DNA from 2 places in the Siphonobacter sp. SORGH_AS_0500 genome. Region 1 is predicted to be linked to the other one. Evidence: riboswitches for the same ligand, from Rfam matches in the RefSeq annotation. Region 1 holds a riboswitch; the other holds the start of a gene.
What was found. Region 1 has a riboswitch for thiamine pyrophosphate ahead of QE357_RS02330 (TonB-dependent receptor). Riboswitches for the same ligand answer to the same signal wherever they lie in the genome.

Region 1 (4,202 bases):
GAACGTATAGCCATTCGATTCATAAAGTCTATTGAAAACGTTATTGAGCAGTAAACTCAGGTTTATTTCCTTCACAAATTTGGGCTTAATGCTATAAATCGCCCGAACATCGTTTGTGAAGTAACTGGTTAACTTGCGGTTTTCATCCTGCGTATTATCCAGATATTGTTTCCCTACGTACTTCGCCAGCCAGCCTAATTCCAGGTTTGTAACGGGCTTCCACAGTAACTGTCCACCGGCAATGACATTAGGAGAAAATGAGATGTCCGTATTATTGAAAGTAGCCTGCGTTTGGGTAGGACGACCCAATGCGTCGTACACATCGTAATTATCGTAATAAGCCGTAAACGTCTTGATTTTATTCCGGCTAAAAGTTGCGTTTGCATTCAGCGTAAGTGTTTTCGTGAATTGAAACGCTCCTTCTACTTCAATACCAGAGCGGTAACTCTTGCCCGCGTTCGTTCGCGTAGGGCTTCCTACGTCATTCAGCTTTCCAGTTAATACAAGCTGATCGCGGTAATTCATGTAATAGCCATTTACATTCAAAGCCAGCTTCCCGGACTGGTATCGATACCCAGCTTCCCAATCTTGCAACCCTTCCGCTTTGGGGCGACTCTGAATCGTAGATTGCGTATAATCGTCGCGGTTAGGTTCCCGGTGAGCTACGCTAAAGGAGGCATAAGCGGAGTGATGCTCATTGATCTGATAATTCAGTCCAAGTTTAGGATTGAAGAAACGAAGAGCCGCCTGTTGCTGCGTGTTTTGACCGAGGCTTCCAATCCCGTAAAAATCATAATTTACTTTTCGGAATTGAGCATCCGCAAAGACATTGAGTTGTTCGGTTAACTGGTAATACGCTTTGGCGTAAAAGTTAAGATCGGTTTTACTAGCGTCGTCTTCGTAATAACGCGTACGAATGTTAGAGTTACTCGCAAAACGGGCCCAGATGACTTCCCCAAAATGTTTGCCGGTGTACTTATTCCAGCCCCCACCAATGTTCACTTTCAGCTTTTTGAAGGAATCATAATCAAAGGAGAAGACCGTCCCGTAGAAATCATTATCCAGCCATTTCCGACGAATCAACGTCGTAGTGTCTATCGTAACTCCACCAATGACTACGGGTAATAAACCGTAATCGCTTAGGTTTTGCTTAGGCTTGTATTCCTCGAAATACCCACGGCCTTTGGTGTAATGCAGGTTGAAATTGAAGGTCCAGTTACGGCTCAACTGATGGGAGCTGAGCAACTGATAGTTATCCTGCTGATAGTTATCTGTCTGATTATCGTAAGTAAATTCGTTATACGTCCGATTGGTTGTTAGCAACGCTTCAGGTACGCCATTCCAGGCCTGATAGGTTTTTTCAATACCGGAGAAAACATTCAGACGAACGAACGATTTCTTGCCAAAGTAAGCCCCTGACAGATAAAACGATTTGAGATTAGAGCCCGCCCGGTCAATGTATCCATCGGAAGTAAGTCGGGATAAACGAGCATCAACGGTAAACTTGCCGTTAATCAGGCCGGAACCAACCAGAACATTATTTTTGATGGTATGAAAAGAACCGACGCTGTGATTCGTTTCGGCGTAAGCATCCTTGCGAAATTCATTGGTTTGTACGTTTACGGTCGCTCCGAAAGCACCTGCTCCGTTAGTAGAAGTTCCCACCCCCCGCTGAATCTGAATGCTGGTGGTACTACTGGCAAAATCGGGCATGTTTACCCAGAACAAACCCTGACTTTCGGCATCATTATAAGGAATACCATTCAAGGTTACGTTAATGCGGGTGGCATCCGAACCGCGAATGCGAAAGCCCGTATAGCCAATACCCGCTCCAGCTTCGCTTGTACTGACCAGAGAAGGCTGAAAATTCAATAACACGGGTAAATCCTGTCCCAAGTTCTGCTTCTGAATCTCTTCTCCACCGACGTTGGTGAAAGCCATACCCGTCCGCTGATTGGCCCGTGTGGCTGAAACCACGACTTCATCGGCCATGTACGAACTACGAACCAATGCAATCTGAAGTGGTTGTGACGGATCCAGATTAACGCGTTGTTTTTCGTAACCAAGGTAACTAACCTCCAGCGTTTGAGCAGTAGCGGGAAGATTACTTAAGGAGAAAGTACCGTCGGACTTCGTTGTTATGCCTCGCTGGGTTCCAATGACCCGAACACTAGCACCGGGTAAAGGCTGTCGGTCGGCAGCATCGATAACCGTTCCGGTACTATTTTTCTGGGCATAAGTGGTGAAGGAAAGAAAGAAAAGACCGCACAGCAGGACTCTAAGGAAGGCCGTTGTGCTTCTTGCGGAAGTAATAAAAGTCGCATGCATAGGATGTAACGCCAAGCGACAGGTAAAGGGGCTGAATCCCGTCTGGGTTCAGTAATACTAGTAAATGAAACGATGGATGATGTGAAAAATTCGGCGGACTATTGACAGTACATGCTGAATTTTCAACGCTTTCCCTTCGACGGCATTATCCGTATCAGGTTCAATGGGTATGATCTCAGCCCGTTGGGTAGGGCACCCCTTTATGCGATCAGTAGAACAAAGGTAGGCGTTTGTGTTTAGTTCAAAGGGTTAAAACCAATTTATTTTATAGGGTAATCGCCTGCGTTCCAACCTTTGGAAAGAACCTGGGGTCTTTAGATGGTCCTTCCATAACCTTACCTACCATGAAAGTTTTCACCATGCTTTGCTTTATGGGCATAGCAGCCTTCCTGGGTATGACGCTCGCCTCTACCCAAAAACAGGTTCAACCTATTAATGCTGTCATTGGCGACGAGAGTTACCTCGAAACGTTTGGCCGTTGCCCGGATAACCAGACTTCGGAAACCTTTCGAATTGAAACCCATCTGGCTTACGTGACCACAAAACTGCGTTCTCGTAATGTCAGTTACCTGCCTGAAAATCTCCAAAAAAAGCGAAAGCAGATGCTGGAATTGTTACAGCAGTATCGGGATGAAGGGCGGTTCCCTAAAAACTACGATCATCCTGACGAACGTCGCCCCTGTTTTATTGATCGCGACGGAGCCATCTGTGCGGTAGGGTATCTGATTGAGCAAACCGCGGGCCGGGAAGTAGCCGAGCGAATAAACGCCCGGCATCAATATGATTATATTCAGGACATGGATATGCCGGAAGTGAAAGAATGGATTCAGCAATCAGGATTAACGGAAGAGGAATGTGCGATGATTCAGCCGAGTTATTTTAGTTATGGTTCCAGTGAGTACGTATCTCGAAATCGTATTTCAACTGCGTACGGAATTAGTTCCGGGATTGCAGGGGGGCTAAGTCTGGGAATAAGTGCTTTGAATATACATCAGCTTCAAACAGGAAGTAATGATAAATGGATACCAGCAATAGGAATGTTATCTGGAGCAGGGGAAATAGTATTAGGATTAATCAATCGGCCAGAGCCTTTAGGTACAGCTTATAAAATTGATGGTAAGTATGTGGATATGAAGAATATGATTTGCGGGGGCTGCTATGGTACACTCACCGAAGTATACTACACAAATCGGCATCAGGAAATACTCTCTTGGGCAAACGTAAGTTTAGGGGCCTTAACTATGGCTTTAAGTTCCTGGAATCTATTTCATAAGAAAGAAGAGAATCAGAAGCACTTTCAAACAAGTACCCGGTACGGGGTAACCGCTTTACCTAAGTCTGGGATTCGAATAACGATGTTGAAAAGTTTCTAATTCCCTCTGTAGAGACGCGACTTTATCGCGTCTGGCCGGGAGAAGAAGATAAATAAAAGGGTAACAAGACCGCTTCTTAACCAGACGCAATGGATGCTCGTCTGGCTGGTAGGTAGAATGAATGAGAGGTAAGAAAAACCGCCTCTTACCCAGAGGCGGTCAAGTTGGGTCTGAATAAGAGGAGCGGTCATAAAAAACCCCGGCTCACTCCTGGTGAGCCGGGGTTTTCACGTGTATCCTTCTTCAAGGAATGCCTTATTTTTTCTCCAGCAACTGGAAGAACTCATCCAGACGTGGAGTGAGGATAATCTCGGTTCTGCGGTTGACTTTACGTCCAGCCGCACTCTTGTTAGAGTCCTTGGGTTCGTACTCACCCTTGCCGGCGGCGGTCAAACGAGCGGGATCGACCTTGAACTTGCTTTGCAGCAGGCGTACCACGGAAGTGGCCCGGCGTACGCTCAAGTCCCAGTTATCCTTGTTGACTTCGGTAGCGATGGGGAC
Region 2 (4,202 bases), 2.7 Mb from region 1:
CTTAAGTTATACCGTGTATCTGCGTTAATCTTCTCTCCTACAATTAATTATAAAATATTTAAGGGGAGGGTTTTATTATTATAGATAAAGTATGTACTTTTGCGGCTCGATTTTCGATTAATATTAATTTTTTCACATTTTCCGTACTAACACATGTCACAAAAACAGTACGAGACAGTATTCATCCTTACTCCCGTTTTGTCTGACGTCCAGACGAAGGATGCTGTCGACAAATTCAAAAAAATTCTTACGGATAACGGTTCAGAACTGATCCACGAAGAGTCTTGGGGCCTGAAAAAACTGGCTTACCCTATTCAAGGAAAAGGAACTGGCTTTTATTTCCTGGTAGAATTCAAAGCGAACCCAGACGTAATCGCTACTCTCGAAACAGAATACCGTCGTGATGAGCGAGTGATGCGTTTCCTTACTATCTCTCTGGACAAACACGCGATTGCTTACAACGAACGCAAGCGTAAAGGTCTGGTAGGTAAGAAACAAGAAGCTTCCGCTGAATAGTTAATCGTTAGTAGTTATTCGTTGCTGGTTGTTTGATCTAACAACTATCAACTAATAACCATCAACTAAAATCATTTCACGACCATGTCATTACAAAACGAACCTCTGGATAAAAACCAGAACCGCAAAAAATATGACCGCTTCAAGAAAGCCGGCATTAAATACATTGATTACAAGGATCCTAACTTCCTTCTCAAGTTATTGAATGAGCAAGGCAAGATTCTTCCCCGTCGTATTACTGGTACTACGCTGAAGAACCAACGCAAAGTAGCTCAGGCTGTGAAGCGTGCCCGTCACATTGGGTTATTACCATACGTTGGCGATTCTCTGAAGTAGTTGCCGTTGTCTGTCTACAGTTTTCAGAAAAACTGACCACGGACAACCGAAAACTGGAAACTCATAAAACTCATTTAATTTAAAGAAATGGAAGTTATTCTCAAAACCGATATCGCGGGATTGGGTTATAAGAACGATTTAGTAGCAGTGAAAGCTGGCTACGGTCGTAACTACCTCATTCCCCAAGGATTCGCGGTAATGGCCAGCGAAGCCAACAAAAAAATCCTTGCTGAAAACATTAAGCAAGCTGCTCACAAAGCCGAGAAACTGAAAAAAGATGCTGAAGAATTAGCAGCTTCTATCGGTGATCTGACGCTGGAAATTCCTGCTAAAGTAGGTGAAAGCGGACGTATCTTCGGTCGTGTAACGAACACTCAAATCTCTGACGCTCTGAAAGCAAAAGGTTTTGAAGTAGATCGTAAGAAAATCACGCTTGACTCTGAAGTTAAGTCACTCGGCGATTACTCTGCTACGCTTGATCTTCACAAAGAAGTGAAGCACAAAGTAGCTTTCGTTATCGTAGGCGAATAAGCTTTAGCTCTTCATATATGAAAGCCCCCACTGGTTTATACTGGTGGGGGCTTTCTGCGTTATATTTTTACCGGCAGTATTTTTATACTTTCATTCCAGATTTTCTTGGCTTCCTATGACTTATTGCTGCCAGCGAAAAAGCTGGCAGCGACATTTTAAGCAACGTAGTCCGGCCCGCTTTTAACCCACTTTCATCTCGGTTGCCGCTGCCAGCTCTTCTGCTGGCAGCATTTCTCCCCTTCCATTCCAAAGCTTCTCGGCTTCCTATTGACTTATTGGCTGCCAGCGAAAAAGCTGGCAGCGACATTTTAAGCAACGTAATCCGGCCCGCTTTTAACCCACTTTCATCTCGGTTGCCGCTGCCAGCTTTTCCGCTGGCAGCATTTCTCCCCTTCCATCTCAAATCTTCTCGGCTTCCCATAACCTAATTACTACCAGTAAAAACTAATCGAACCACGCTGGCCGTAGCATTGCTAAGCCCTAGACACACCTGGCCTTTTTAGTTAAAAAATTACGTTCATTCTTTGAAAGCTAATAAGTCTTTCTACCTTTGCCTCGCTGAAAAGCCAAACTTTAGGGGTGCCCGTTGAATTGGGCTGAGACATACCCTTTGAACCTGACCAGGTTAGGACCTGCGTAGGGAAAAGTGAGGATCTTACATTCTTTCTGGAAACACGTCCGTATGCACGGGTGTTTTCGTTGCTCTCCTCGCAAATTTTCTGTCTCCCCTGGGCTTGTGCTTTCATGCGACATGAAACGCATTATGACCGTATTTGTCAACAACCAAGCCGTTCTTACGCCAGAGGCTACGTCTCTGCGTTCGCTGTTGACGCAACTGGCCCTCGCCGAAAAAAAAGGCATTGCCGTTGCCGTTAACAATGCCATTGTTCCCCGTCTTGCCTGGGAACATTTTATCGTATCCGAGAACGAGAAAATCACCATTCTTCAAGCCACTCAGGGAGGTTAACATGAAAAACGAAAAACTGCCATCGCCCCAAACCATTACCCGTGCTCCACTGACAGGTTCACGGAAAGTCTATGTTCCCGGTACGCTGCATAACATTCAGGTAGCCATGCGGGAAATCACCCTTTCGGATACGGTTACGAATTTCAACGGCAAAGAAAGCCGACAACCCAATGCTCCCGTTACGGTCTATGATACCAGCGGCCCATACACCGATCCCAATGCTACTATTGATTTACAAAAAGGTCTACCCCGACTTCGGGAAGCATGGATTAAGGATCGGGCCGACGTTGAACAACTGGATTCTTTTTCTTCAGCATACTGCAACGAACGATTAGCGAACCGTAGCCTGGATGCTCTGCGTTTTGAGCATATCCGATTACCTTTAAAGGCTAAAAAAGGGCTAAATGTCAGCCAGTTACATTATGCCAAACAGGGAATCATTACTCCCGAAATGGAATACATCGCCATTCGGGAAAACCAGCGAATTGAACAGCAGGAAGCCTCTCTGAAGCACCAGCATCCGGGCAACAGTTTCGGAGCGAATACGCCACAAAAGTTCATTACTCCCGAATTTGTCCGTCAGGAAGTTGCTGCCGGACGGGCGGTTATCCCGTCCAACATTAACCACCCGGAAAGCGAACCGATGATTATTGGCCGCAATTTTCTGGTGAAGATTAATACCAACATTGGTAACTCCGTAGTTAGCTCCAGCATTGAAGAAGAAGTAGAAAAAGCAGTCTGGAGTTGTCGGTGGGGTGGTGATACGCTCATGGACTTATCGACGGGAAAAAATATTCACGAAACCCGCGAATGGATTATTCGCAACTGCCCCGTACCCGTGGGAACGGTTCCCATTTATCAGGCTCTGGAAAAAGTAAATGGAAAGGCTGAAGACCTTACCTGGGAGATTTTCCGGGATACACTCATCGAGCAAGCCGAGCAAGGCGTGGATTACTTTACCATTCATGCGGGTGTATTACTTCGCTACATTCCCCTGACTGCCAAGCGAGTAACGGGTATTGTATCCCGTGGGGGTAGTATTCTGGCGAAATGGTGTCTGGCTCACCACAAAGAGAATTTTCTCTACACGCATTTTGAAGAAATCTGCGAGATTATGAAGGCGTATGACGTTTGCTTTTCGCTCGGCGACGGCTTACGGCCCGGTTCGATTGCCGATGCTAATGATGCGGCTCAGTTTGCTGAACTGGAAACCCTCGGGGAATTAACCAAAATTGCCTGGAAACACGACGTTCAGGTGATGATTGAAGGTCCTGGTCACGTGCCCATGCATCTCATCAAAGAGAACATGGACAAACAATTGGAACATTGTCACGAAGCTCCTTTCTATACCCTCGGCCCGCTGACAACGGATATTGCTCCGGGTTATGACCACATTACCTCGGGTATTGGTGCTGCCATGATTGGCTGGTTTGGTACGGCCATGCTGTGTTACGTAACCCCCAAAGAACACCTGGGCTTACCCAATAAAAAGGACGTGAAAGATGGGGTGATTACCTATAAAATTGCCGCTCACGCCGCCGACTTAGCCAAGGGCCATCCGGGGGCTCAATACCGGGACAATGCCTTGAGTAAAGCTCGCTTTGAGTTCCGCTGGGAAGATCAGTTCAATCTTTCACTGGACCCCGATACTGCTCGCGAATTCCACGATGAAACGCTTCCCGCCGAAGGAGCTAAACTCGCCCACTTCTGCTCCATGTGCGGACCCCATTTCTGCTCAATGAAGATTACGCAGGAAGTACGGGCCTTCGCCGAACAGCACGAGATTGAAGGGGAAGAGGTTTTCGATAAAGCCATGAAGATCAAATCTGAAGAGTTCGTTCAGCAGGGCGGC

Region 2: another riboswitch for thiamine pyrophosphate. It lies ahead of thiS (sulfur carrier protein ThiS); the one in region 1 lies ahead of QE357_RS02330 (TonB-dependent receptor).

The regions. Positions count from the first base shown of each region.
Region 1 is NZ_JAVIYT010000001.1:538,113-542,314, forward strand. Features, by position in the region: gene QE357_RS02330 (TonB-dependent receptor) at 1-2,328, opposite strand, end outside; TPP riboswitch at 2,443-2,538, opposite strand; gene QE357_RS02335 (hypothetical protein) at 2,673-3,701, shown strand; gene QE357_RS02340 (flagellar motor protein MotB) at 3,957-4,202, opposite strand, start outside.
Region 2 is NZ_JAVIYT010000001.1:3,194,963-3,199,164, forward strand. Features, by position in the region: gene rpsF (30S ribosomal protein S6) at 154-516, shown strand; gene rpsR (30S ribosomal protein S18) at 601-852, shown strand; gene rplI (50S ribosomal protein L9) at 940-1,383, shown strand; gene QE357_RS13670 (hypothetical protein) at 1,466-1,804, opposite strand; TPP riboswitch at 1,949-2,043, shown strand; gene thiS (sulfur carrier protein ThiS) at 2,135-2,350, shown strand; gene thiC (phosphomethylpyrimidine synthase ThiC) at 2,352-4,202, shown strand, end outside.